2 regions of the Ruminococcus sp. RTP21484sp1_RTP21277st1_D2_RTP21277_210401 genome follow, and region 2 is predicted to be linked to the other one. Evidence: predicted binding sites of a transcription regulator. Region 2 holds the regulator's gene; the other holds the start of a gene.
The links. Region 2 encodes NrdR, which represses ribonucleotide reductase genes. Its sites were predicted from a motif close to CACNANATNTNGTG; they were not measured.

Region 1 (15,202 bases), on a different contig from region 2:
ATCTTGTAAGAGCATACAAGACTGTAGGAAACAGCAAGTATTACATTGATGAAGGTGTATATGCAAATCTTAGCTTCGAGATGACTACCGTTAACAGAATTTCTTATGCAAACGGTAAGATGAAGTTAAGCTGGCAGCCGGTATATGCAGGAAAGGGTTATCTGGTTGAGAAGAGAAATGAAGAGACTGGTGCATGGGAAACCTATAAGACACTGAAAGCTTCCACATCTTCCATTACATTCCCGGCAGCAGATACGGAAACAACCTATCGTGTACGTGCATACAGAGGACAGGAATACAGCAATGAAATCAGAGCAACAGTTAATCCTGTTTTAGCAACTCCTGGCAATGTAAAAGCTGTTGCAAACAAAGCAGATGGAAGTATTACTGTAACATGGAATCCGGTAGCAGGTGCTGATTACTATCGTGTATACAGAACCACCTCTTCCTGGAACAGATATAACAAAGACAGCAATTCTTACAGCTATAGTTACGGTTCCAGTGCAACTGTCCCGAATTATGTTGCTGATTCCACAACAGTCAGCGGATACAAATTCGTTAGTGAACTGAAGGAAACGACTATTACAGATCGCGAGATCAAGTACACCTATAATGGTGCAACAAGCACAGAGTACAAAGGACCGAAAGCAGGAGTAAAATATTACTATTATGTAATTGCTTACAAGAATGGTAAGTCCTATGAGTACAAAGATTCTGCTGATGAAACATATACAAGTGGTGCAAGCAAATCTGCAAGTGCTATAGTTTCCACAGCAAAGATCGCGAAGCCAACCAGTCCAAAAGCGAAAGCAACAAAGGGCAAGATTACTGTCAGCTGGAAGAAAGTAACAGGAGCTACCGGATATCAGGTATACCGTTCCACTAAGAAAGGTTCCGGATACAAACTGGTAGGAACTATTACAAAAGGCTCCAAAGTGAAATATGTTGACAAGAGCTCCAAGAAAGCTGGAACCAAGTATTATTACAAAGTACGCGCCGTTGGAAACAACGAAGCAGGTGTTCCAATCTATTCTTCTTACAGCACACCAAAATATGCGAAAGCAAAATAAATAAAGTGTAATAAAATCCCCCTCCTGTTAGACAGGAGGGGGATTTTTGGTTACCCAGATGTAAAAACTTATGCAACTATTTGAATGCAGATATAAGAAAAGAAGACCCGTATCACAGGCCTTCTTTAATAAGCTTACCATCTTTTAAATGCAGAATTCGCTGATTGCTGCTCCCTCTGAACTGAAGGGAGAGGTTTTTCAATTCCTGAATAAACTCTCCGTCTACCAGAACGTCGATGCAGGAAAGCATCCGGTCTGTAAAAGGAGTGTAGATCTTACCTCCGGGAACCATATCTTTGTCAAAAAGATATCCACTGTAACACCAGATGGATTTATCCGGAAAGGTACGCCTGATCTCTTCCAGAAGCTCTGTCAGAACAGGCTGATTCTCTGGCTCGAATGGCTCGCCGCCGAGTAGGGAGAAGCCCTCTATATAAGACGGAGCAAGCAGCTCCAGGAGCTTATCCTGAGTCTCCCGGGTAAATGGCTTACCGTAGTTAAAATCCCACGTAGGTGCGTTAAAACAGCCCTTACAGTGGTGCCTGCAGCCAGATACGAACAGGCTTACACGCACGCCTGTGCCGTCTGCTATGTCGTAGGATTTAATGTTTCCGTAGTTCATAACTGATTCCTCTTTTCCTCCTGTGCCTGATAATCAAATACACACATCTTGCAGAAAACCCGGAAACCATTACTTATTACAGATGTAATACACGATCCTTGATCTCCTGGGTACGTCCCTGGTTCCAGAACTGGGTACCGATGTATCCGCAGGTTCTTCTGGCAACGCTCATCTTGTCCTGATTGCGGTTACCGCAGTTCGGGCATTCCCAGATCAGCTTGCCGTTCTCGTCTTCTTTGATCTGGATCTCTCCGTCATATCCGCAGACATCACAGAAATCACTCTTGGTATTCAGCTCTGCATACATGATGTTATCATAGATAAACTTCATAACAGAGAGAACTGCCGGAATATTCTGCTTCATATTCGGAACTTCCACGTAGCTGATGGCTCCTCCTGGAGAAAGCTTCTGGAATTCAGACTCGAATTTCAGCTTGGAGAATGCGTCGATCTCCTCAGTAACGTGAACGTGATAGCTGTTTGTAATATAATTCTTATCCGTAACTCCTGGAATGATGCCAAAACGCTTCTGAAGACATTTGGAAAACTTGTATGTGGTGGATTCCATCGGAGTGCCATATACAGAGTAGCTGATGTTCTCAGCTGCCTTCCACTGGGCACATTTGTCATTGAGGCGCTGCATAACCTTCAGCGCAAACGGACGAACCTCAGGGTCTGTATGAGGCTTTCCGTACATTCTCATGCACATCTCATGGAGACCTGCATATCCAAGTGAGATCGTAGAATAGCCGTCATAAAGAAGCTTGTCAATGGTCTCACCCTTCTTAAGCCGTGCAAGAGCACCATACTGCCACAGGATCGGGGCAACATCGGAAACTGTGCCAAGAAGACGCTCATGTCTGCAGCGGAGTGCTCTGTGGCAAAGCTCCAGGCGCTCCTCCAGAATCTCCCAGAACTTATCAAAATCGCCGTCTGAGGAGCAGGCTACATCTACAAGGTTAATGGTAACAACACCCTGGTTAAAACGACCGTAGAACTTGTAGGAACCGTCCGGGTTCTTCTGTTTCTCCTCAACGGTAAGGAAGGAACGGCATCCCATGCAGGTGTAAACATTGCCGTTTTTTAACTGGCGCATGATCTTGGCTGAGATGTAATCCGGAACCATACGCTTGGCAGTACATTTCGCTGCAAGCTCTGTGAGGTACCAATATTTGGAATCCTCGTGGATGTTATCCTCATCCAGCACATAGATCAGCTTCGGGAATGCAGGTGTGATCCACGCACCGCGCTCGTTCTTAACACCCTGCATACGCTGCTTCATAACTTCCTCGATGATCAGTGCAAGGTCATCACGGGTGCGTCCCTCCGGAACTTCATCAAGATACATGAAAATCGTTACAAATGGTGCCTGTCCGTTACAGGTCATAAGAGTGATCAGCTGGTACTGGATCGTCTGGATACCACTCTGGATCTCATCCTTCAGTCTGCGTTCCGATACCTTCTGGATGATCTCATCATCAAGAGGCTCACCGCAAGCCTTACGTTCCTCGATTACCTTGTTACGGATCTTCTGGCGGCTGATGTCTACAAAAGGAGCCAGATGGGCGAGAGAGAAGGACTGTCCGCCGTACTGATTGCTGGCTACCTGTGCGACGATCTGTGTGGTAACGTTACATGCGGTAAAGAAGCTGTGAGGCTTCTCAATCAGTGTCTGGCTGATAACCGTGCCGTTCTGGAGCATATCCTGCAGATTGATCAGGTCACAGTTATGCTCACGCTGTGCGTAGTAATCGGAATCATGGAAATGAATGATTCCCTCGTCGTGAGCCTTTACGATCTCCTCAGGAAGAAGAACACGCATGGTCAGGTCCTTGCTGACCTCGCCTGCCATGTAATCACGCTGGGTAGAGTTAATAGTAGGGTTCTTATTGGAGTTCTCCTGCTTGGCATTCTCATTAATCTGGTCAAGAAGAGCAAGGATGCTGTCGTCTGTGGTATTGGACTTGCGGGTAAGCTCTCTCTTGTAGCGATAGCGCACATACTTCTGTGCAACCTCATAACCGCGCATCTCCATAATGCCGGTCTCTACCATATCCTGAATATCTTCCACATTGACAGCGTGGGAGGATTCAAGGGCACGGGTGGCAATCATATCAGCAAGCGCAGTGATCTGGTAATGACTCAGCCTGTGAAGCTTGGGAACCTCCTCATTCGCTTTTTCAACGGCGTTGATGATCTTCGCCTTATCAAAAATAACTTCCACGCCATTTCGTTTAATGACGTTTGCATTGACCTCAGTACTCATTCTTTCAAATCCCTCCATATATTGTGTTTAAATCTTTAATTACATACTAGATGTTGTGCACTATCAATATTACAGTATTCTACAGAAAAGTCAAGGTCAAAACCATTGATTTTAAAAATCTGTGAAATGTGCTGAATTTTCGTCAGCAGGACAGAAGAATCATTCGGTGATCTCCGGTATAGAGTTCCTGAAATGTGCGGAATCATCGGGGTTATTCCGTATGTGAAATTTTACCGTACACAATAAAACAGTTACTGGATGACCAGTAACATGTTTTGTATGATTTCGCGCCGCAGCTGTGAACAATGTTCACAAAAACACCTGGCGGAATACTGCCTTCTGAATAGTTACGGGGCATGAACAAAGGGCTGCCCTGGGCAACCCTTTCTCGCGTCCGCATCTTCCTCTATTATACTTGGAAAAAAATAAAAATCAACCCTTGACACCACCAGAAGTGAGTCCTCCAACCAGATTTTTTTCAATTCCGACGAACAGAATTACAACTGGAACAATTGCATAGAGGGAAGCAGCAAACAGATACTGCCACTCGATCATATTGTAACCGTTGAAAATATTGATACCAACGGTGAGAGGCTTGAAGGTATCAGTGGAGATCAGTGTCAGTGCCACTGTATATTCGTTCCAGGCGTTGATAAATACGAAAATAAGCGCTGTAACGATACCAGGTGCAGCAACAGGCAGAAGGATCCTTAAAAGGGCATGTACGCGGTTACAGCCGTCAATAGTGGCAGCCTGCTCCATCTCAGGGGAGATGCTCAGGAAAGTACCGCGGAGCAGCCAGATAGCAAATGCCTGGTTAAATGCTGCGTTGATAAAGATCAGGCCGATAATGCTGTTGGTAAGATGGAACGCCATCATAACCTTGTAGATACCGATGAGAAGTACAACCGGTGCGAACATCTGGGAGACAATAACAAATCCCAGAAAAGCAGTCTGGCCTTTGAATTTCATTCTGGACAGGGCATAAGCAGCTGGGATACCGCAGACCATAGCCAGAAGAGTGGAGCCTCCTGCGATCACAATGGAGTTCATCATGTAATTGCTCATGGGAGCCAGCTTCCATACGTCTGTGAAGTTGGACCAGATGGCCTCAACAGGGAAAATAGTTCCATTCATGGAAAAGATTTCCGCGCGGCTTTTAAGAGCAGTACATACAGTTACAAAATATGGGTATAAAGTTATCAGACAGATGGCGATGATCACTACATAGAGCAATACACGCAAAACTGTGTTTCTGGTATTTTTTTTCTTAACTGAAGCATTGGTGTTTGCCATATTATTCGTCTCCTTTCTTCAGTACGGAAACCATGTACAGGCTGGCGCAGAAAAGAAGAATCAGGAAGCCGATAACAGATACGGCTGCTGCCTGTCCCTGTTTGCCATTGTAGAAGGCCAGTTTGTACAGATAGGTAACCAGGGTGTCGGTACGGTTGGCAGGGTCACCCTTGGTGATGGTCCATATGATCGGAAAAGAGTTAAATACGTAGATAATGTTCAGGATGGTACTGATGGTAAGATTCGGACGTACCAGCGGGATGGTGATCTGGAACATTTTCTGCCAGTAGCTGGCTCCGTCTACGGCTGCTGCCTCATAGTAGCTGGCATCAATACTCTGCAGACCGGAAAGTACGGTAAAGGTTACAAATGGAATGGTAACAAAAATACCGCAGGCAATTTCCCAGGCGAAATAAGCACCGGCAGTAGGAGTCCAGTTCACAGCGTGGTCAATAATGCCAAGCTTCATCAACAGTGTATTTAAGGTACCGTAATCTGTGTCGATGATGAATTTCCAGATACTTGCCTGAACGATCAGGGTTGTGGCCCATGGGAAAACAACAACGGCACGTGCAAGCTTACGGCCTTTAAATTCATTGTTGAGGAGGATCGCAAGGATAAATCCAAGGAGTGTGGAGATGCCGACTACGGCAACGGTCCACACAAGGGTGTTTTTCAGCACCATGGCAAAAACAGGGCTGCTTGTTACCTTGCGGAAATTTTCCAATCCGGCGAAGCCTTTGATCAGACCAGCTTTGCTGACGTCGCTTAAGGCCATACGGAATACAAAGATAATAGGAACCAGGATGAAAATTGCCATGAGAAGGACACTTGGCAGGATCCATATATATGGTTCCACTTTTTTGAATTTTTTCTTCACAGGGATACCTCTCTTTTTATAAAAATAGCGTTGACGCTGCGCAGACAAGCACAGAAAACGGCGTTTGTTACGCAGAAAAACAGAACCTTCTTGTGACAAATACAAGAAGCAGCGTTTGCTTCGCAAAAAGGTGGAACCTTCTTGTGCCTGGCACAAGAAGTAGCGTTTGCTTCGCAAACTTAAAAATGGACCGGACCCGTAAGTCCGGCCCATTATCTTCCTCGTAATGGGAAAAACAGTGGATTAAGATCAGCCAGCGATTTCTGCCTGAAGGTCATCCAGTAATTCCTGAACGTCGCCGCCAAGAAGAGCATTCTGCTCTACGTTGATAACGCCCTGTTTTACATCTGCCCATTCTGCTTTCGCTGTTGGATAGAATTTACAGCTGTCTAAGATATCAATCCAGCTTGCCATATCTTCGTTAGCTGCTGCGAGAGCCTCGCCGCCGGACTTGGTTGCCGGAAGGAATCCCTCCATGTCAACCCACTCTGTATAACGGGCATCATCATAGAAATAATCAAAGAATGTGGAGATAGCAGCTTTCTCATCATCTGAGTAGTCGTTATCGAAGCACATGAAGCGGTCCATAACACCTGCAGATACAGACTCGCCTGTATTGGAAGGAATGGAAGCAACGCCGTAGTTTACTTCATTTCCGCCTGTAGCAATGTAGGTAGGTAAGCTGTTCGGTGCGATGAGCATAGCAACCTTACCTGCGCCGAACATATCCTGCAGATCGTAACGGGTATCGTTAGCAGGATCGGTGTTTGTGTAACCGGAATTTACAAGATCGATTGCGTACTGGATTGCTTCAACGTTCTGCTCACTGTTCAGTGTCCAGTTACCTTCATCGTCAACAAATCCGCCGCCGTTGTTCCAGGTGTAGTATGCGAATGCTGCCTGACCTTCGTCAGTAGTCATATCGATACCCCATGGATAAATGCTGTCATCATAAGCTTTAAGGGCTTCACAAGCAGCTTTCAGCTCATCCCATGTAGTAGGAACTTCTACGCCTGCTGCATCAAGGATGTCTTTGTTATAGTACATAGCACGTGCAGATGCAAGATCCGGGATAGCCCATACAGTTCCGTCTACTTCAGACTGTGCAAGGAATGCATCGTACATCTTGCTGTAGGTCTCTTCAGAAACAACGTCCTGGATCGGAAGAAGGAGATCATCTGCCTGATAATCTGCGAATACGTCGATATTCAGGACATCAGGAGCTTCGCCATTGGCGATACGGGTATTTACTACGGTGTAGATATCGTTCCAGGAAACAACCTCTACGTTCAGGTTAATGTCCGGGTTTGCTTCATTAAATTCTGTCACGAAGTTCGCCCACCAGTCAGCTGTCTGCTGGCCATACTGTGCAGCAATGACGTTTATGTCTACTTTGTCTGCGGCGGATGCGGTGACCGGAGCCATGGAGAGAGCCATTGATAAAGCTGCGCCTGTTGCTAAAACCTGTTTCATTTTCATAAGTATTACCTCCCTTTAGATACGAGTTGAGGCATTCCATAGATACATCCTTGTACCAAATGGAGTGCCTCTCTGTAGAAAATAGCATACAACAAAAACAGTCAGATGTCAACAGAAATTGGTGAAAAAAACAATGAAAAATATCAAAAACAAAGAAAAACACAACGAAATACACAAAAGAAAAAACAAAAAACCACAAAAGCCATGGAAAAAATGTAGAGAGTAGAATAAAATAACAGATAATTTATAAAAAATTATACAAAAAACGAGAAGTATAGTACGAAATCATACAAATCAGGATTTCTTTGCTCACGAAGAAATTACGATAACCAGGATTTGGTTAAAATGTGGTTTGACATTTCAGGGGCGGATATTATACAATCATATTTAATCGAAAAAAATTCAGGAAAGGAGTATGCGGCAGTCAAAAAGAACTGAGAGGGTAAGCCCTGAGGGCATGCACTGCTGCAGAACATAAAATGGAAGAATTATACGCTGCAATTGAGAAAAAAATCAAAGCTTCCGGTTATCCGCGTGAGATTTCCGGTGCAGATGTGTATGATGATATCTGCGACCAGATCGAGGGAAAAGAGAACGGAAGCTATATTCTGCTGTCCAAGTTTGAGGATGATGTAATCTTTGAGTATCATATCACGGTAATGGATGATGATTTTAATCTCGGGGTTCTTACCATGCGTACGCCTGAGGGAGTATTTGAGACCGATTTTGATGAATAAAAGAACTATAAACAAACATAGAAAGCGTGCATAAAATGAAAGTATTGGAAATTATTTTGCCCGTACTGGTAATGATCCTTCTGGGTATGGCCTGCAAGCGGCTGAAACTGCTGGATCAGAATGGAATTAACAATATGAAGCTTCTGGTGACCCAGATCATGCTTCCTGTAGCAATTTTCCATGCCCTTGCTACGGCAGATTATAATAAAGAAACCGGAATTCTGGTTGGAATCATGTTTGTAATGCTGGTTGTTTCCTTTAGCATCGGTTTTTTACTCCGCCCGCTTATGCCGGCAGAGCGTTACCGGAAATATCTGCCCTTTATGGTCAGTGTATACGAAGGCGGTTCCATGGCCTATCCTTTATATACCAGCCTTTGCGGAGCGGAGAACCTTTCCCAGATCGCTGTGCTGGATATTGCAGGTCTTCTGTTTGGCTTCAGCGTCTATATGGGAATGCTCGGACAGGTGGAAAACGGGGAAAAGATCGATCCGGGAAAACTGTTTTCCAGTGCAATACGTACACCGGCGTTTATTGCAAGTGTGTTGGGAATCATTGCCGGACTTACCGGTGTGGTGCAGAAGCTTCTTGCCGGACCGTTTGCAGGTACCTATACAAGTGTGGAGAGCATTCTCACCACTTCCATAACCTCAGTTATTCTGCTGGTGGTAGGATTCAGCATTGAATTTGATAAGAAACTTTTTTCCCCATGTATCAGGACCATTGTACTTCGTATTCTTCTTCAGGCAGTCATGATCGGGGGAGTGCTGCTGGCAATACATTACATAGTGGGAGATCATCTGCTTTTGAACCTTGCAGTGATCAGCTACATGTCCGCTCCAGCCACATTCAGTATGCAGACCTTCCTGAAGAGTGAGGATGGAAGCGCTTATGTTTCCACCACCAATTCTCTGTATTGCCTGGTATCCATACTGGTGTATGTGGTCATGGCATTTGTAGTTTATTGATGCAGAAAAAGAAAGCTTCAGACAGTATCATTTTTGATATTGTTCTGCAGCTTTCTTTTTTTGTTGGATTCAGGGAAAATATACTGCAAAGTGGGGCGTGCAGATTGCGGGAATGATTTTTCAAATACGCTCCAGAGTGTGTCTGCATGAAACCTCTCTGCTTTGCTTATGGATGAGAAACGGCTGTTTTCTGTATGCGCAGCATAATTTTTGCAGTAAAAACACCATTTTCATAAGTGAAGCTGCTGTCTCCTCCGTTTTTTTCTGCAATGTGGCGGACAGACTGGATTCCCACTCCGTTTCCGGGACGCTTGGACGACTGGAAAATATGATTTTTCTCCTGTATTTTCCCTTCAAAGGTATTTTCCACCTGGATCAGGAGAAGGTGCTTATGATGAAGGTAAACCTCTGCATGGATTCTCCTGTTGAAAGGCTTTGCTTTCAGGCTGGCTTCCAGAGCATTTTCCAGAAGGTTGGAGAGAACCAGGCACATATCGATCTGGTCTATGGAAATGTGGGCTGGCAGAGCTGCATTTGCCTGGAAAGGAATGTTCTCCCGTTTTGCCAGAGCGGCATAATGGCTGATCACGCTGTCAGCCGCCTGGTTTTCACAAAAATGCAGGTTGTAGTCTGGGATTTTACTGTTTGCATTGGAAAGATATTCTTTTATTTTTTCCAGATCTCCCTTTTCAGCCAGGGAAGAAAGCTGCAAAAAGTGATGGCGGATATCATGTCGTGCCTGCCTTGCCTCCTCTATGGCAGAGCAAAGGTTCTCATATCGTGCCTGCTGAAGGGAGAGAAAATGATTTTCCTGCTGAAGCCTTACATTTTTATTCAGGCTGTTGGCCATCATAAGAAACATTGTGTAAAACAGCATGAGAATTACAAGAAGCATCAGGCTGATCACAATGTAGCCCTGCAAAATACGTCCAGTATACAGAGTTCCCTCATATTTGGGAATCATAAAGAGATTCAGACCTATAAAAATCAGTGGCAGTATCCAGAAAACATACCAGGTCTGGGCTAAATTTTCGTCATCGATCATAGTGCGGGCTGCATGGGAGGCCGGGTACCAGGCGGCAGCAACGAACAGAAGACATATTACATTGTAAAAAATACCGGCACTGGTGTGAAACCAGATTTCTGTTTCTGGAAGTCCAAGTCTTTCTGCCACAATGGCATTTACTGCTCTGGAAAGGCTGTTTACACAGGCAAAGACCGCACATACTGCCAGAAAAATGCTGCCGGATTTCCAGATAGAGATAGTCAGGCTTTTGTGATAGATCAGCATCAGTACCAGCAGAGTGGGAAAAAGCACTGAGCTGGTAGGGATGTTAAGAAAGTAACAAAATCCTCCTTCCAGGAGACAGATTCCTGCCAGAAGAGGTGCAAGCCATGCAGCCAGTCTGCCGGGCGGTTGTTTCAGATATGTCTGTACCGGCAGATAGGCAAGGAACAGACCAGAAATCATTACCGTAAGCTCCAGAACAGGTCTTAATATAGTATTCATATTCAATGTCCCCTTTGAAACAGAAAATCCATAAAAGTCTGTCTTGCATTTTTAACCAGCTTCCGGCTGACGGAAATCCGGGTTTCATCGTCCAGGATAAACAGGGCTCCATCAAAATCAACAGCATGCTCCAGATTGATTACAACGCCTCTGCTGCAAAGATAAAATCTTGAATCCATTTTCAGGGATGCAGTAAAGGCTTCGAAGGACTGGCGGGTGATCAGCTCTTTGCCGCCGGTAGTGTGAATATGGATCATATGGGAAAAATGTTCTGCGTATATAATATGTCGAAACGGAACCTGTACATTGCTTCCATTTACTTTTATATCTATGTATTTTCCGGAATCCGGGATCCGGGAAAGAACCTCATCGATCAGGTCTGAAATCTCATTTTCGGGATATGGCTTCACAAGGTAGTGCATGGCACGGACCTTGAACCCATCCAGAGCATGATCCGTAGAAGTGGTAGTAAAAATTAAAAGTGCATCTGAGTCAAATATCCGAAGCTCTCTGGCAGTCTCGATCCCATTTGCACCACTCATGTAGATGTCCAGAAAAACGACGGTGAAAGGACGTTCCTTTGCCGCAATAAGAAAATCTTCTCCATTTTCAAATTCAAATAAATTTACGTGAATCCCACGTCTGGAAAGCTGTTTCGTCAGTACGTCTGCGAGTTTGTCACGCTCTTCTTTAATGTCATCAACAATTGCAATTCTCATAATGGTTTCCTTTGTTTTGTGATAGGTTTATTATAATACCATTCGTGCCATTTTCCAACACTTCGTGACAGAATTATTGAAATAGGATGTGGTTTAATTATAATAAACCTATGACTATTAAATCTGGTACCATTTAATTTCGTTTGCATCCATATGAAGCGGGAAGCTGCTGCCATCTCCTTTATAGACGACTGTATCCTGTGGTTCGTAAGTATTGTTTACGACACAGTACTTGCCATTCTTTACATAAGCGTGGACCTCTACATTATAATTGGTGGAATACCATCGGTTCAGTTCGTTCTCTGCAGATGCAGACCAGAGAACCGCACGGTAGAGTACACGGCTGTTTCTGAAGCTGTATGGAAGTCCGCTGATGTAAACACCGCGGCCTTTTCCAAAGGTTTTTACTGCCATCTGAACCTCATGGTCATTCTGGATCAGAATCTGGGTTTCCGGAAGTGCAAAAATATTCTTTTTGCCCTCGCCGAAGTCCACATCACCTTCTGCGTCAGCCAGAATAAAGTGGTCTCTGTGTTCCTCCCAGTTGTATTTATCGGTATTTAAATTGAAGCCTCTTTCTTCTTCCACACCCAGTACATCATCCAGCTGGAAGAATTTTCCCTGCCACTGATGGGCTGCAGGCTCGCCAACTCCGATGAAACCACCGCCATTGTAAACGAACTCCTTTACAGCAGTAATAATGGTCTCATTTACCCAGTACTCGCCGCCGCTTTGTGCAGTATCCGAATCCCCTACATTGATCACAACATCAAATTTTTTCAGCAGATCCTTATCTGCCAGAATATCATCAAAACTGATAAAGGATACATCAAAGGGTGCACCGCTTAATGCCTCAATAATGCCAAAGTAAGAGTAATTCTGTTTGTAATAAATTGCGTGATGTACCATATGATTACCCCAGGAGCGCATGCGGCCCCAGCAGTTTAACACAGCAACACGTTTCACGCAGTATGGAGTCACACCCTGGATATTATCATAAAGGGTGCGGAATTCCTGGCAGACCTCTTTAATGTACTGGACAAAATCCGGGAACTGAAGAGCCAGCTTCAGATATCCGCCATAACCAATTCTCTGGATGGGGCTTCTGAGAATGGCACGCCTTGCAGTTACCCAGTTTACCTTCGCCTCTTTCACCGGGTCTCCACCTTCGTGGAAGGTGTCCGGGAAAAAGTATGGAAGAAATCGTCCTTCCGTGTATTTTACATTTTTAATATCGCTGAACAGACGCAGGGTTGTACCATTTCCTACACTTCCAACCACAGCATCAAGACCGATGGAAGCAAACTCATCCATAAATGGCTCCATGCCGATCCAGTGGTCACCCATGAACATCATGGCTTCTTTGCCATATTCATGGACAATGTCTACCATTTCCTTTGCAAGCTTCGCGACCTCGCGGCGCTGGAATGCCTGGAAGTCCTTGAATTCCTTGGATGGAATGCGGTAGGTATTGTTCATGTAGCCCTGGTCGATAATGTATTCCGGGCGGAATGGATAGCCGACCTCTTTTTCGAACTGCTCCAGCACATATGGACTGACAGATGCGGAATAACCGAACCAGTCCACATATTTCTCCCTTGCCAGCTCATCAAAGATCAGGGTGAACTGATGGAAAAAGGTGGTGAAGCGTACCACATCCACATACTGGTGGGTATCAAGGAATCTGCGGAGGCGCTCCAGGGAATGAGCTCTTGTTTTTGGCTGGCGCACATCAAAGGTGATCTGCGGCTCTACATCTTTCCAGTCGTTTACCACTGCATTGTACATATGTACCGGATCCCACATAATATAAGCCAGGAAGCTGACGGTATACTCATGGAACGGTTTTACAGGTGTAATTACCACATTTCCGCTCGCTTCTTCATAATGCCACTGACTTGCCGGAACCACTTCTCCTGTGGTACGGTCGATCACTTCCCACCACTTTGTGATATCATCGCGTGTGTTCACCTTCAGCATATCCGGGTACAGGTGGTCCATAAGGTGGATCTCCAGTTTGTCTGATGTTGCGGTGTGGAAAGAACTCATAATGTACATTTGCTGGATCTCATCCGGATTAGCCTTTGCCCAGGCATTGTCCTTTCGGGTGGTGTAGTAGGTAGCGTAGATTTTCGCACCGGTGTCCTTCAGCTCCTGTGGGAATTCGGTTCCATCACAGTCACGGATGGCATCTGCGCCCCACTCATTCATAATATCCAGTGTTTCCTTTACCACATCCAGGTTGGTAGGAATGGTAACTCTGCCTTTTCTCTGTTCCATTTTGCGACCTCGCTTTTCTCTTTTTTATTTACAAAGGTTGTTAATATTGTTTGATAGTTGTTTTTTCTGTAATATAAGAATACGTTTTTGACAGCTGTTTTTCAACAGAGTTGTTGCTATGGTTTTTAGAAATCTTGCTGTATTTTCCGTTTCATGGTACTCTAAGTGTGCGAGTGTTTATTCCTTGTTGTTTGAAAACACTGTATTCGAAAGATCGGGAGCTGACAGCGCGGACAACAAACTATAGTTTATGATACATAAGGAGAATCTATGAGTACACGTTCCTTTTCTTTTTCCAATGATAATCCACTTTCTACAGAAGCAGTTCTGGTGAATGCCTCATCCTCCAGATACGAAGAGGACTGGCCAAGCATTTCTCATACCCATGCTTTTACGGAGCTTTTTTATGTTTCCAGAGGAAGCGGCGAATTTCTTATAGAAAATCAGCGCTTTTCCATTGCCAGGGACGATTTGGTCATTATCAATCCACATATCCTGCACACGGAAACTTCTCAGAGCGCTGCGCCCCTTTCTTATTATACTGTAGGAGTGGATGGAATCAGTTTTTCTTTCCGGGATCAGAAGGAATTCCAGATTTTCAACTGCCGGAAGATTAATACAGATCTTTTGTTTTATTTCCACTCCCTTTTTCAGGAATTAGATGAAAAAAAAGAGGGTTATGAAGAGATTTGCAGACACACGCTTTCCATTCTTATTACCCAGCTTCGCAGGATTACAGATTCCGGCTTCCAGCTGGTGCCTTCTTTTCATCCAAGTAAAGAGTGTGCACAGATCAAGCGCTATCTGGATTCCAACTATTGGGAGGATATCAATCTGGATCAGCTGGCTTCATTAAGTCATCTGAATAAGTATTATCTAAGCCACGAGTTTACCCGATATTATGGGATTTCTCCCATTAATTATCTGAACCGGCGCAGGATTGAGGTTTGCAAAAATCTTCTGGAAAATACAGATCACGATATTTCTGACATTGCCCATCTTGCAGGCTTTTCTTCCCAGAGCTATCTGGCGCAGAGTTTTCGGAAATCTTGCGGTATGACGGCTATGGAGTACAGACGAAGCAGGCGTGAATAAACAGAGATATTATTTCCGCGAGGCGTTTTTTGTGAACAAGGTTCACAGAAAACCCGAGAATTGCGGCACGAAATCATCCTGCGTCAATATAGCAGATACTTAATTTTCGATGTACTAGTCACGGAGTGACCAGTAACGTTTTGGCTAAAATGCCAAAAAACAGTTGAAGACACAAGTAAAAACTTGTATAATTACTATAGTAAAAAGTGAAATCATATTAAAATCATATACAGGAGGAAACTATTATGAAAGAAGTGAATGACAAAAAAGAGAGCATGAA
Region 2 (15,202 bases):
ATTCACATGACCTCGCGCCTGTTTTCCAAGAGGTTCTGTCAGGATCCCGTCACCTGCTTAGGTACGCCTGCAGTTCCTCATAATGGTCTTTCATCACATCATAACCATGCTGATAAAACGCCATCAGCTTCTCTTTGTTCGCCTCCGCACGCCCCACAGTGGGAATTTCCGGGCGGATGACAAAAATATGTCCTTCCCTCTCCCATTTTTCCAGAAGCTCCAAAGTCCGGTTGTAGCTGCGGTAACGATTATATAAAGTGTTCAAAAATTCCGGGTAATGCCGAAATGCAGCCACATAAAGCGGAGTGCTCTTTCCCGGTTTCTTCTTGCGGTAACCCATATTTCGGGTAAGGATCACCACGTTCTTTCGATATCCCTTCTCCATGGCATGGATCAGGGGAATCGAATCTGCAATGCCGCCATCCAGATAAGGAACACCGTCAATCTCTACCATGGGACTTACAACGGGAATACTGGAAGAAGCCCTTCCAATATCCATCAGGCGACGTCTGTCATGCTTCTCAGTCATATATTCCGCATCACCAGTCTGGCAGTTGGTCACTACCAGCTCACACTCCGTATCTGACTGAAAAAAAGTATCAAAATCAAACGGAAACAATTCATTTGGATATTTGTCAAACAGCATATCCATGTCAAAAAGCTCATGCTTCTTAAGAGCTTCCTTAGTAGCAATATAGCTGTTTGCCTTATCCTCTATGATCATGCAGTCTCTGGTCCTTCCAGGCTGCCAGGATACATAATCAAGAGCATTGCAGGAACCAGCGGAAACACCCACCACATATGGGAATTTCACCTCTTTTTCCATAAGATAATCCAGAACCCCTGCTGTAAATACTCCCCTGCTTCCCCCGCCCTCCAGGACCAGGGAAGACTGATGCTTCACTGTCATTCTTATTCACGCTCCTTAAGCGGTACGTATACAGCCGGAGCCAGAACGTTCTTGTAAGCCGGACGGATGATCTTGTCTGTATTGATCAGTTCTTCCATTCGGTGGGCGCTCCAGCCCACAATACGTGCCACTGCAAAAATCGGTGTATACAGCTCAAGAGGCAAATCCAGCATGCTGTAAACAAAACCGCTGTAAAAATCCACGTTTGCGCTGACACCCTTGTAAATATGGCGCTCCTCGGCGATAACCTCCGGAGCCATTTGCTCTACCATCGCGTAGAGATTGTATTCTTTCATACGGCCTTTTTCTCTGGCCAGAGTCTCAACAAAGCCTTTCAGTACCTGGGCACGGGGATCCGATACCGAATAGATCGCGTGTCCCATACCATAAATAAGACCTCTCTTATCAAAAGCTTCTTTGCGAAGCAGTTTCTTCAGATACTCTCTTACTTCCTCTTCGTCAGAAATATCCTTCACATTCTTCTTCAAATCCTGGAACATACTTACAACCTTAATATTGGCACCACCGTGCTTCGGACCTTTCAGAGAACCGAGAGCTGCTGCGATTGCAGAATAAGTGTCTGTTCCGGATGAGGAAACAACGTGTGTAGTAAATGTAGAGTTATTACCACCGCCATGCTCCATATGAAGGATCAGGGCAAGATCCAGGATCTTCGCCTCCAGATGGGAATATTTCTTATCCGGGCGAAGCATACGGAGGATATTCTCCGCTGTGGAAAGCTCTTTCTTCGGATTGTGAATATAAAGGCTCTTGCCGCATACATAGTGATTGTAAGCCTGATATCCATAAACAGATAAAAGAGGAAATACACTGATCAGATTCAGGCACTGTCTCAGTACATTCGGAAGGGAAATATCATCCGGCTCCTTGTCATAGCAATAAAGTGTAAGCACACTTCTGGACAGGGCATTCATAATGTCCTTGGACGGTGCTTTCATGATAACGTCCCTTACGAAATTCGTAGGAAGGGAGCGCTGGTTCGCCAGAAGCTTGGTGAAATCCTCCAGTTCCTCCTCATTCGGAAGCTTGCCGAACAGTAAAAGATAGGTAGTTTCTTCGAAGCCGTATCTGTCATCTTCAATAAATCCCCTGGTCAACTCCTTGATGTCATATCCCCTGTAGGAAAGACTGCCCGCACAGGGCACTTCCTTGCCGTCAACCACCTTCGTGGCGCATACATTGGAAATCTGCGTCAGACCCGCCAGGACGCCCTTACCATTGATATCGCGAAGCCCTCGCTTTACATCGTATTTCTGATAAAGAGACAGATCCAGGCTGGAATGCTCCTTGCAAACCTCCGTCAGGTTCTCTATTTCCGGTGTTACTTTCATCTTAAATCCTGTCATTCAAATAAACTCCTTTCTTTTTAATCCGTCCGATAATCCGTTCCTCCCTCAATTATTAATGCTGTCAGAGTCAGAAGCGGATGCTTCTGCTCCGGCATTGTAAATGGATAATCTGTGACTGCCATTGTTTTATTATCTTCTTATCGCTGTTTATAGGTGGACAAGAAATCCTTCAGCTTGTCCATAGCCTTCTCCAGCTGACGCACATTCGGCAGATATACTACGCGGAAGTGGTCAGGACAATTCCAGTTAAAGCCCTTTCCCGGCACCAGAAGCACCTGTTTCTCATGTAAGAAATCAAGAGCAAACTGCTCGTCATTGTGAATATTGAATTTTTCTGTATCGATCTTCGGAAAAATATAGAACGCAGCCTTGGGCTTTACGGCTGTGATTCCCGGAATGTCATTGAGTGCCTTGTAGATAAAATCTCTCTGCTCATAAACTCTTCCGCCTGGCTGAATGTACTCATTTACACTCTGGTATCCACCAAGTGCAGTCTGTACAATGGACTGGGCCGGAACATTGGAGCAAAGACGCATGGAGGAAAGCATGTTAATACCTTCAATATACCCCTTCGCCTTATTCTTGGCACCACTTAAGATCATCCATCCAATACGGAAACCAGCGATCATATGAGACTTGGAAAGTCCGGAAAAAGTAACGCAGAATACGTCTGGTGCAAGGGATGCAATAGAAGTATGCTTATAGCCATCCATGATCAGACGGTCGTATATCTCATCTGAAAAAATGATCAGCTCGTGCTCTCTTGCGATCTGCACGATCTGCTCCAGGATCTCCTTGGGATAAACTGCTCCTGTAGGGTTATTCGGATTAATGATAACAATCGCTTTGGTCTTGTCTGTGATCTTGCTCTTAATATCATCAATGTCCGGATACCATTCAGACTGCTCATCACAAATATAATGAACTACATTTCCACCTGCCAGAGTCGCAGTAGCTGTCCACAAAGGATAATCCGGTGCAGGGATCAGAATCTCATCCCCGTTATCCAGAAGTGCCTGCATACAGAGATTGATCAGCTCACTGACACCATTACCTGTATAAATATCACTCATGGTAACCCCGGGAATTCCTCGAAGCTGGGCATACTGCATAATGGCCTTTCTTGCGGAAAAGATTCCTTTGGAATCGGAATATCCCTGAGAGGTACGAATATTGCTCAGCATGTCCAGAATTACTTCCTGCGGTGCAGAAAATCCAAATGGATATGGATTGCCGATATTCAGCTTCAGAATCTCCATTCCATCCTCTTCCATTCTGGCCGCTTCATCCACTACCGGTCCTCGCACATCATAAAGTACGTTATCCAGTTTACTGGACTTCTCGAATGTTTTCATTTATTTCACTCCTCATCTTACTACTTATGTCCGGCATATCTGTCTTTTTCCTGCTCCGGCATAATGTATTTCTTGCTATCTATCATCTCATATTTGGCTCATTTTCGCAAGCCTTAATGAAATTTTTGGAAATATGAAAAAAACTCTTTTCATTTTTAGCACTTTAGTGTATAATAGCGTCGTTAAAAAATTTTACACCTATCTGGATGAGGAGGAATTACAATGTCTTACACAGAAGAAGTATACGAAAGAGTCGTAGCACAGAATCCAGGTGAGCCTGAATTTCACCAGGCAGTAAAGGAAGTTCTGGATTCCCTGAAGGTCGTAATTGACAAAAATGAAGAAGAATACCGCAGCATGTCCCTTCTGGAGCGTCTTGTAGAGCCGGAAAGAATCATTTCCTTCCGCGTTCCATGGGTAGATGACAAGGGCGTTGTTCAGGTAAACAAGGGATATCGTGTACAGTTTAACAGCGCTATCGGACCTTATAAGGGTGGTCTTCGTTTCCATCCGTCAGTAAACCAGGGTATCTTAAAATTCCTTGGATTTGAGCAGACATTTAAGAACTCCCTTACCGGACTTCCAATCGGTGGTGGTAAAGGTGGTTCCAACTTTGACCCGAAAGGCAAATCTGACAGAGAGGTTATGGCATTCTGCCAGAGCTTCATGACAGAGCTTTCCAAATATATCGGTGCTGACACTGATGTTCCGGCTGGTGATATCGGTGTAGGCGGACGTGAGATCGGTTATTTATTCGGACAGTACAAGAGAATCCGCGGATTATACGAGGGTGTTCTCACAGGTAAAGGACTTACCTACGGCGGATCTCTGATCCGTACACAGGCTACCGGATATGGTGTTGTTTATATGCTTGATGAGATCATGAAAGCACATAACGATTCTATTGATGGAAAGACATTCATCGTAACAGGATCCGGAAACGTTGCAATCTATGCTGTAGAGAAAGCTCAGCAGCTTGGCGGCAAGGTTGTTGCTATGTGTGACTCCAACGGATATATTTATGATCCGGAAGGAATCAAGCTTGACATTGTGAAAGATATCAAAGAAGTAAAACGTGGACGTATCAAAGAGTACGCAGACCGTGTTGAGGGTGCTTCTTACACAGAAGGTACCGGAATCTGGAACATCAAATGTGATGTATACCTTCCATGTGCTACCCAGAACGAGCTTGCTCTTGATGGTGCTAAGACACTTGTTGCAAACGGCTGCAAATATGTAGTTGAGGGTGCGAACATGCCTACTACTCTTGATGCTACCACTTATCTCCAGGAGAACGGTGTTCTGTTCATGCCTGGTAAAGCAGCTAACGCTGGTGGTGTTGCTACTTCTGCTCTTGAGATGAGCCAGAACTCCATGAGACTTTCCTGGACAGCAGAGGAAGTTGATGCGAAGCTTCATGGAATCATGGTAGACATCTTCCACAAAGCTGATGACGCTGCTAAGCGTTATGGTATGAAAGACAACTATGTTGCCGGTGCTAACATCGCCGGATTTGAGAAAGTTGTAGATGCTATGAAAGCTCAGGGCATCTGCTGATTCTCTGTCATCTGAAGTTTCAAAAAGACAGGTCCGCTGCGGCCTGTCTTTTTTATTCCATTTAATACTTGTTTATACAGAAAAAAATCCCCGCTCTCTGGCGAGGATTTCAGACTGTAGACAAAGCCCTGCTTTTGCAGGGTTTTGCTATTGTTGGAACCGCTTTTCTGCTATAATGAATATCAGAAGGGCGGTGTTTTTTATGATGACGAAAAATACTGTCCGGATAACGGTCGTCCCAGTATGGATACCGTCATGCTGATAAAGATACCATTCATTCAGTATCTCTATGGGATAAAAAGCATGCGTCAGACCATGAAAGAGATCGAGGTAAACGTTGCATACCGCTGGTTTCTCGGACTAGACATGTTAGATCCAGTACCTCATTTCTCTACATTTGGAAAGAATTATACCCGCCGTTTCAAAGATACAGACCTTTTTGAGCAGATCTTTTCAAAGATCCTGGAAAAACGAGGTTGGAACACAGCCAGATTTTTGTTGATTTTGAAGAAAATAAAAAGAAAAGAAGTTTTAAAAGAAAAATGGTGCTGGCCATAATCCCCAACACCAAGTTTGTCTACAGTCTGAGCCGGTGTTTTTAAACACCGGCTTCATTTGTTATATGGCAGCTGCTTCATAAAGAAAAATGGCTTATTTACTGATTTTTGCTTTTGCAGAAAGTCCCTTACTCTTGAAGAGCTTTTTATAGGCGGAAAGCTTGCTTGCTGGTACTTTTACTTTCAGCTTCTTGTAGTTGTTTCTGCCGGCTTTGGTGAAAGCACTTTTTCCTACGGTACCGGAGGTAAGCTTCTTGGACTGAATGCTGACAGAAGTAAGGGCCTTGCAGTCGTAGAATGCTTTTTTGCCAATGGAAGAAACTTTGTAGCCAATCTTTACAGTCCGTAAAGCACTGCAGCCCTGGAAAGCACTGGTGCCGATGGAAGAAATATTCCTGGCAATGGTTACTTGTCTTAGCTTTCGGCAGTTTTTGAAAGCTCCGGAAGCAATGGCTGTGACTTTATAGGTCCGACCGTTTGCCTTCACAGAGGAAGGAATTGCTGCAGTCGTGATGGCTTTGGACTTTGACCGCTTTAAAGTAACAGAGGTACCATTTTTATTAACTGTGTAGACATTGTAAGAATCACTGAAGGATTTCACTACTGTAGTCTGAGGTTTATCATCTTTGTTATTTGAACTTGAGGTAATCTGGAAATCTAAGGTAATAGTTCCAAAATAGTTGTTCTGGCCTGTAATGGTTACAGTGGCAGTTCCGACTTTTTTGTTATTGCTGTAGGTAACTTTATAATCCTGTCCTTCTATAAGTTTTTGCTTTCCAAGAGTAATAGTTGGAACTGGTTTTAGAGCTTTTCCAGTATAAGCATAAGTCGCTTTAACTCCGGTTACAGATGCCTGAGAAAGGTCGCAGGCATAACCAATGTTGTTCTTACGTGTATATGTAATGGCAGCTGAGTTAGAGGAGGCATAAATGGTGGCGTAGTATACATGACCGCCGGAATACCAGTAGGAGCCTTCCCATACAATGTCATCCCCGATGTTGATTACGCTGTCTGGCAGAGTGACTGTTTCAAGATTAGAGCAGAAAGCAAAAGCTTCCTTTCCAATAGTGTGGACACCGTTTTCAATTACGACTTCCTTCAGATTGGGCAGATAATTAAATGCATTTTCTGAAATACTGGTAATCCCGGATTTTATAACTATTTTTTTTACCTGATTTTTCATGGACTTCCATGCCGTGCCGCTCCAGAAACTGTAGCCTCCCTGAGTGGAAGAAACGGGGAAACGATCGTTTTCATCCGTGGAGATATTAAGTGCACCCTGACCGGAAATGGTGAGAACACCATTTGCAAAATCCCAGGTAGCATTTTCACCTGCAGTACGGTAAATCTTTTTGGAGGCTGTGCCGTCATTTGCATCAATAGAGTAAAAATTAACAGTATTGGCATTGGAGGCGTAGTAAACAACCTTGGAATCTTTAACGACAGGCTGGCAGTCGGATACGGGCGCAGCAGTGGTGTATTCCCTGCTAAGTACATTTCCCTTACCATCAACAAAGAGGTAATGAAGAGTACTGGAAGAAAGAGAATCATCAGCAGATGCGTAATTTTCTGACGAAGAATCGTCTGTATTTTCATATTCTTCCCAGGAAATCATGAAACGGTTTTCTGTGATTGGAGTGATCTTTACCCCCATAAAACTCTTTCCATTGCCAGTGTAGTTGGTAAGGTATTTTACAGAGGTTGCTTCTTTTGAAAAATCGGAAACAGGAGTAATTGTAAGGTAAATATTATGAGGAGTGTCACTTGTCACATTGTCATACTGGGACTGGTCGATGGTCGTTCCGATACACAATACACTGTCAGCAGAAACAGCCATACCATCTACGCTTGCGTAGCAGTTCAGTGCCCATACGGAAGTACGGGAACCACCATAAGGAAGAAGCTCGATAGTTTTTTTATCAAGGGTGGTACTGTCGTATCTGGAAAGTTTGGTACAGCGGGAACCCTCGCTTTGCTCCAGAACATACAGATAAGAGGACTGCGATTTGATATACTGGGCAAAGGAGTGCCACAGATCACAGCTTACGATCTTTCCGGTCATGGAAGCCTGGTCAACGGCAATCATAAGGAATCCCTGATGTCCCTGTCCAACAGATTCATCTACATAGCCTTCATGACCGGTTACAATATAGAGAGTTCCGTTGGTTTCTGTCATTTCCACACATCCGTAATCGAATGGATAGCGAACCTCTCCTCCAAATAAATCCGGATTGCTTGTAATGGAAGCCGCACCGCTGCGATTCCAGTTTGTATCATATCGGATGACACGGATAACCTCGGCGGAATTATCTTCGGCGGTGTTATTTTGTCCCTCTACCAGGTAATATCCATCAGATCCTGCATAAAAACCACCCCATAAAGGAAGCTCCATGGGAATTTCTCTTTTGTCTGTAATCTGCAGGCTGTTGTCATAGTATTCAATACCGACGCTGTTTGTTTTGCGGAATACTCGCATATAGCCGTTGGAAATAGAAATAAGGTCAGAAGAACGCCTTAATTTAACACTAAGGTTATCTTGCGCAGTAGGGGTGAGAGAGGCTGCCTGTACCTGTCCTGGAAATGCCAGCAGATATAAAAACAGACAGCAAAATAATAGGGATGTCAGTTTTTTGATCTTTTTCATAAGTTTCTCCTTGCTGTGTTGCTTTTCATGATTCTTATTATAATAAGTTTTGGGTAGAGTTGCAATCATAATGATAATGTTTACAGCAGAAAAAGTGAAAAGCTGTAAAAAAACAGCAATTCTACATTTTTTATGGAGATTTCTGACATGGCACCTACCTGTGGAACTGTTTTGTGAGACTCATCAATAATAAGAAGGAAATCATCACCAAAGTAGTCCAGAAGTGTATAGGGCGGCTGTCCTGGTTCAAGACCGGAAAGATGCCTGGAATAATTTTCGATTCCGGAGCAGAAGCCGGTTTCCCCGCTCTCTGGCGAGGATTTTTCTAATTTAAAAATTTCTTCAATTCATCCATAAAGGTACTGACATCTTTAAACTCCCGATACACAGAAGCGAATCGCACATACGCCACCGAATCCAGATCTTTTAAATGGCTCATCACGATTTCTCCGATTTTCGTGCTGGAGATTTCTTTATCTTCGGCATTAAAGATGTCGCCTTCTATGGCATCGATCATGGCTTCCAGCTTATCGCTGGCAATGGGACGTTTGTAGCAGGCGCGGCGGACACCGTTGATCAGTTTATTGCGGTCGTACTGCTCACGGTTCAGATTCTTCTTGATTACGGTTAACGGGATTGTCTCCACATTCTCATAAGTGGTAAATCTTCTTCCACAGGAATCGCACAGTCTTCTGCGTCTTATGGAATTGGTCTCTTCCACTGGTCTTGAATCTACTACTCTTGTATTATCCTGATTACAGTATGGACATCTCATGTATTTATTTCCCCTTCCTCATGTCTCCCCTTCTGCCATACAATCCGGGCAGCAGACTTTCCTCTTTTCTGTTTGCTCAGTAACATAAAACGGACTGAATTACCTATTTCTTATTATACTTTAATCATAGAAAGTATGTCAATAAACTCCATACATATTTTCAGACTTTTTGCATAATATCATAAAAAACAGGTGCTTTTCATGCGTATTTGCGAATTAAAGCAAAAAGAAGTGATCAATATCTGTACCTGCCGTACACTTGGCTGTCCGGTGGATGTGGAATTTAACTGTGAAACCGGATGTATTACCGCCCTTGTGGTTCCCGGACCTGGCAGTTTCTGCTTTTGTTTCTGGGGAGCCGGAAGTGAATATATAATTCCATGGAATTGTATCCGGCAGATCGGAGATGACATTATCCTGGTAGAAATTGATGAAAAGTATTGCTGTAAAAAGGCTTAATTCTATTTTCCCAATTGTCAAGGGGCAATAATTTTTATATTTTCCCGAAAAAAGAATATTTATCCTCCCACGTGAGAATCATTGTTACTGTTCACTTCGTTCTCAGCAGCACGCTTCGCGATGCACAAAAGGAGGATTCAAATAATGGCACTTAACAAAGTTGAAATTTGCGGAGTCAATACATCGAAGCTTCCGGTACTGAAGGCAGAAGAAAAAGAAGAGCTTTTTCGCAGGATCAAGGAGGGTGATGAAGAAGCCAGGGAACTTTACATTAAAGGAAATCTGCGGCTGGTTCTCAGCGTGATCAAGCGTTTTTCCAACAGCAGCGAAAATATGGACGATCTTTTTCAGATTGGCTGCATTGGGCTTATAAAAGCAATTGATAATTTTGACACTACATTGAATGTAAAATTTTCCACTTATGCAGTGCCTATGATCATTGGAGAGATACGAAGGTATCTTCGTGACAATAACAGTATCCGGGTGAGCCGGTCTCTGCGGGATATTGCTTATCGAGCAATTTATGCAAAAGAAACCTATATGAAAACAAATCTGAGGGAGCCTACCATTGCGGAAATTGCCAGCGAAATAGGGATAAATAAAGAGATGATCGTATATGCTATGGATGCGATACAGAATCCGGTGTCACTTTTTGAACCGGTTTATACGGAAGGCGGGGATACGCTTTATGTGATGGACCAAATCAGCGATAAGAAAAACAAGGAGGAGACCTGGGTGGAAAATCTGTCCCTCCGGGAAGCTATAAACCGGCTGAATAAGCGGGAACGGCATATTATTGATCTGCGTTTTTACGAGGGCAAAACCCAGATGGAGGTAGCTCAGGAAATCGGGATTTCTCAGGCACAGGTCAGCCGGTTGGAAAAGAATGCGCTTAAAACCATGCGGAATTATCTGAGAGCGTGACGGAAATCATAAATCCCGGCATCATGAAATCCGCTCCTTACATGGTCTGCTGCATGAATATATTGCAAAATCGCTGGTTGTTGGCCAGCGATTTTGCTTATTATGCTTCTATTCCAGAATACGTTTGAAAAAGGCCTTCTGCAAGATGTGCGTCACAATTTGTGGGAGATTTTGTCCGGATGAGGGCGCCATAGCGGGCTACGGCAACCGAATTCGGGCAAAATATACCGCAAAGTGGGGCGTGCAGATTGCGGGAATGATTTTTCAAGTACGCTCTAATGCCTTTTCCAATTCTTTTATTACAATTTTAAGAGCTTTAATTCTCGCATACTTCTTATCTACAGATTCCAGGATATGCCACGGTGCATAGGCAGTGCTTGTCTTGGCAAGCATTTCATCTACGGCCCCTTCATAAGCATCCCATTTTTCGCGGTTGCGCCAGTCTTCGTCGGTGATCTTCCACTGTTTTTCAGGGTTGTTCTGGCGGTCGGTGAAGCGGGCCAGCTGGGTGTCTTTGTCGATCTGGACCCAGAATTTGATGATCACGGCACCCCAGTCGGACAGCTCCTTCTCGAATTCATTAATCTCGTTGTAAGCACGTTTCCAGTCGTTCTCGCTGCAGAAGCCTTCCAGACGCTCTACCATTACGCGGCCGTACCAGGTGCGGTCGAAGATGGCAATGTGACCGTCTTTGGGCAATCTGGTCCAGAAGCGCCAGAGGTAATGACGCGCCTTTTCGTGAGGTTCCGGGCTGGCGATTGGATGGACCTCAAAGCCACGGGGATCAAGGGCTTCTGTGATCCGCTTAATATTGCCTCCTTTTCCGGCTGCGTCCCAGCCTTCATAAGTAATGATCACCGGCACACGCTTGCGGTACAGACGGTTATGCAGTTCGCCCAGCTTCTTCTGGAGATGCTTCAGCTCTTTCTTGTATTCTTCATCCTCGATCACCTTGTCTGTCAGTTCGATTTCCGAAAGCTTCGGCATTTTCTCAAGCGGAAAAATGTTTGGGAGAAGCGGTGCGCTGTGTGTGCTGTTCTGCAAGGCTACCTCAATGTTATTTACCATTATTTCAAGAACCTGAAGTTCTACGAAGTTGCGGTCTTTTGCATCAATAATATACCATGGTGCAATAGAAGTATTCGTATCTGTCAGATAGCGGTCGAAAACCTTCTGGCAATGTTTGTAATGTTCGTTCTGCCACTTGTCAAAGGCATCCACACGCCATTTTGTATCCTGCTCTTTGTTAAGCTTCTCAATACGTCTGGTCTGCTCTTTTTTGTCAATCTGCATGAAAAATTTCAGAACCAGATAACCGTTGTCTGTGAGCTGTCGCTCGAAATGTTTGATGCTGTCGATCCGCTTTGCATAATCCTCTTCTTCCAGACCATTCAGACAGTCTTTGCAGGTCTGCTCCATCCAGCCAGAATCCAGAAAGGTAAATTTGCCGGCTTCCGGAATCTGATTGAAATACCGGTACAGAAATGGTCTGCGCAGTTCATCCTCTGTAGGCTTTGACATGGTTGCTACTTTAAAGAAGCGGGGATCAATGTATTTGATCACTCTGCCGATTGTGGTACCTTTGCCAGATGCCCCCCAGCCTTCAAAAAGTACCAGCACCGGCAGCTTGTGTTCTTTCAGCTTCATCTGCTGCTGATACAGCTTCTCGCCAGCTTCTTTAATCCGTTTCTTCAACTCCTCTTTTTCCGGAATCTCCTCCGGGATCCAGGTTTTCAGCATAAACACGTCCTCCTCACGTATTATTATTTTCAAACTTAAAGCATTTTTTCTGTTAAAAGCAAATTCTATTTTTTTATATTCATATTATTTTCTGCATTATAACATAATCATTCCCATTTTGCACGAATTTAACAAACATTTAACCGAATTTCGATTGCGATCGTTATCCTCTTATATACAATCCGATATTTTTGTGTTATTATTAAAAATCATATTTTGTGTAGGTTTTACGAACACATAGCGTTTTGTATGTTGCGCCTTTCTTTTCGTAGCTCAGATGTTTAAACTTACCCAAGGAGGAAGTCCCATGCCTTTATCTGTCTTCATAGAAATGACCCTGTCTGCCATCCTTACCGTCTGGTCGCCTGGTCCCAATAATATTCTTTTGCTGTCCACAGCCAGCAAATACGGCATTTCCGGTAATATCCGCTTTATGACCGGAATCTGGAGCGGATCTCTCACTTTGATGTGTCTTTCCGGACTGTTCTGCAGTACTCTTGGGAAAATCATTCCAGGGATCCAGCCGGTTATGAAATATCTAGGCGCAGCTTATGTACTCTATCTTGCCTGGCAGACCTGGCGCAGGATTCCGCCCTCTGACAATGTCCAGGACAAAAAGCCAACCTGGCTGATGGGATTTTTCCTGCAGCTGATAAATGTAAAGATCATCATCTATGGGCTGACCATGTTTTCCGCTTATATTCTGCCCTATGAGGCAAGGGTTCCTATACTGTTTTGCTTCGCTGTATATCTGATGTTTCTTGGAGCCCTGGGAAATCTAATCTGGGCATTTGCGGGAAATGTACTGAAAAGATTTTACAGCAGTCATTATAAGCTGATGAATGGAATCATGGCCCTGCTGCTGGTGTGGTGCTCTCTCAGGATCACTGGATTACTGTAAGACAGGCCAAAAACACCTCCCGGAATATGTTGGTTACTCACATTCCGGGAGGTGTTTTCTATAGGGCACTGTTCAATTTATGAGACACATGTATCAAATTGATACATGCTTATGCTGTCTTACTTAAATGCATCCACCAGTTCCTGACCATCGTCATATCCCTGGTTTTTCAGTTCTTCTACAAACCACTGGTCTACGCCTTCTACCGCCTCTTTAAAGGAATCAATATCCATATCCTCTTTTGCGGTAAAGGTAACGCCATTTTTCTCTTCCCAGCGGTTCATGATCTCATTGGCACCGGAGCGGTTGATGTAACGCTCATACTCAACAGCCATTCTTCCAGCCTTGTCTACAACAGCCTGCTGCTCTGGTGTAAGGCCATCATAGATATCCTGATTGATACAGAAGAACAGACAGTCATAGATGGCATCCCACATGGAGCAGTATGGCTGAACCTCCTGTACACTGGCTGCGTCGATTGCAGGAAGCGGATTCTCCTCTCCCTCTACGGTGTTCTGCTGAAGGGCTGTGTAAGTCTCGGACCAGTTCAGGTTGGTTGCATCTGCCCCCCATCTCTTATAGCATTCCATAAGAAGATTGGAGCCTGCAACACGGACTTTCAGGTTCTTCATATCGTCCACCGATTTTACTTCACGCACACTGTTGGTCAGTTCACGGAAGCCGTTCTCCGCAATACCCATGCAATGCAGTCCATACTCACTGAGGATTTCTTTCATCTTCTCTCCTGCCTCACCGTCAAACTTGGCATCTGCGTCTTCCACAGAATCATAAATAAACGGCAGGGAGACTACGTTAAATCTCGGATCAAATGCAGAATAAATCAGGTTGGAATGCATGGAAATCTGTACCGGGTCTCCGTTCATCAGTGCCTGGATTCCCTCGGACTGGTTTCCGTTTGTCAGCTGGTCTGCTGCATATATGTTTACTTTTACTTTTCCTCCTGTAGCTTTTTCCATCAGCTCGCCGAACTTGCGGCCGCCATCAGCCCAGGTAGAAGTCTCAGTTGTGGAGCATGCAAAATTCCAGGTAGTCTCCTCCCAGCCAAGGTCACTGTAATCGCCAATTCCGGTAAATGCCTCTACCAGCTCTTCTGCATCCTCGTATCCCTGGGATTTCAATTCCTCAATGAACCACTCATCTACACCGTCAACAGCTTCCTTAAAGGACTCAATGTCCATATCCTCTTTTGCAGTGAAGGTAACGCCGTTTTTGTCTTTCCAGCGGTTCATGATCTCTTCATCACCGGAGCGGTTGATGTAACGTTCGTACTCTACGGCTTTCTGTCCTGCCTCGTCTACAACAGCCTGCTGTTCCGGTGTAAGACCATCATAAATCTCCTGGTTGATACAGAAGAACAGGCAGTCATAGATGGCATCCCACATGGAGCAGTATGGCTGAACCTCCTGTACACTGGCTGCGTCAATTGCAGGAAGCGGGTTCTCCTGACCCTCAACTGTGTTCTGCTGAAGGGCTGTGTAAGTCTCAGACCAGTTCAGGTTGGTTGCATCTGCGCCCCATCTCTTATAGCATTCCATAAGAAGGTTGGAACCGGCAACACGGATTTTCAGGTTTTTCATATCATCCACAGATTTTACTTCGCGGACACTGTTGGTCAGTTCACGGAAACCGTTCTCTGCAATACCCATGCAATGGAGTCCGTACTCACCAAGAATTTCTTTTAATTTCTCACCAGCCTCACCGTCAAACTTAGCATCTGCATCTTCTACAGAGTCATAAATAAACGGCAGGGAAACTACGTTAAATCTTGGGTCAAATGCAGAATAGATCAGGTTGGAATGCATGGAAATCTGTACCGGGTCTCCGTTCATCAGTGCCTGGATTCCCTCGGACTGGTTTCCGTTTGTCAGCTGGTCTGCTGCATATATGTTTACTTTTACTTTTCCTCCTGTGGCCTTTTCCATCAGCTCGCCAAACTTGCGGCCGCCGTCCGCCCAGGTAGAAGTCTCAGTTGTAGAGCATGCAAAATTC

Region 1: nrdD (anaerobic ribonucleoside-triphosphate reductase) is a predicted target of NrdR. The motif match lies at 4,003-4,016, and genes of this name have one in related genera.

The regions. Positions count from the first base shown of each region.
Region 1 is NZ_JBCOMJ010000004.1:115,200-130,401, reverse strand. It holds gene AB5706_RS04540 (fibronectin type III domain-containing protein) at 1-1,070, shown strand, start outside; gene nrdG (anaerobic ribonucleoside-triphosphate reductase activating protein) at 1,183-1,692, opposite strand; gene nrdD (anaerobic ribonucleoside-triphosphate reductase) at 1,769-3,958, opposite strand; gene AB5706_RS04525 (carbohydrate ABC transporter permease) at 4,391-5,254, opposite strand; gene AB5706_RS04520 (carbohydrate ABC transporter permease) at 5,256-6,134, opposite strand; gene AB5706_RS04515 (ABC transporter substrate-binding protein) at 6,384-7,613, opposite strand; gene AB5706_RS04510 (hypothetical protein) at 8,093-8,350, shown strand; gene AB5706_RS04505 (AEC family transporter) at 8,386-9,318, shown strand; partial or broken gene AB5706_RS04500 (DUF6783 domain-containing protein) at 9,386-9,457, shown strand; gene AB5706_RS04495 (sensor histidine kinase) at 9,485-10,828, opposite strand; gene AB5706_RS04490 (LytR/AlgR family response regulator transcription factor) at 10,831-11,547, opposite strand; gene gnpA (1,3-beta-galactosyl-N-acetylhexosamine phosphorylase) at 11,665-13,827, opposite strand; gene AB5706_RS04480 (helix-turn-helix domain-containing protein) at 14,098-14,922, shown strand.
Region 2 is NZ_JBCOMJ010000047.1:2,544-17,745, reverse strand. It holds gene AB5706_RS21755 (patatin-like phospholipase family protein) at 50-910, opposite strand; gene AB5706_RS21750 (citrate/2-methylcitrate synthase) at 913-2,277, opposite strand; gene AB5706_RS21745 (aminotransferase class I/II-fold pyridoxal phosphate-dependent enzyme) at 2,418-3,635, opposite strand; gene gdhA (NADP-specific glutamate dehydrogenase) at 3,858-5,192, shown strand; partial or broken gene AB5706_RS21735 (transposase) at 5,403-5,663, shown strand; gene AB5706_RS21730 (leucine-rich repeat domain-containing protein) at 5,844-8,393, opposite strand; gene nrdR (transcriptional regulator NrdR) at 8,719-9,168, opposite strand; gene AB5706_RS21720 (PRC-barrel domain-containing protein) at 9,370-9,627, shown strand; gene sigG (RNA polymerase sporulation sigma factor SigG) at 9,772-10,551, shown strand; partial or broken gene AB5706_RS21710 (DUF6783 domain-containing protein) at 10,652-10,759, opposite strand; partial or broken gene AB5706_RS21705 (DUF6783 domain-containing protein) at 10,736-10,786, shown strand; gene pap (polyphosphate:AMP phosphotransferase) at 10,816-12,291, opposite strand; gene AB5706_RS21695 (LysE family transporter) at 12,599-13,192, shown strand; gene AB5706_RS21690 (TRAP transporter large permease subunit) at 13,312-15,202, opposite strand, start outside.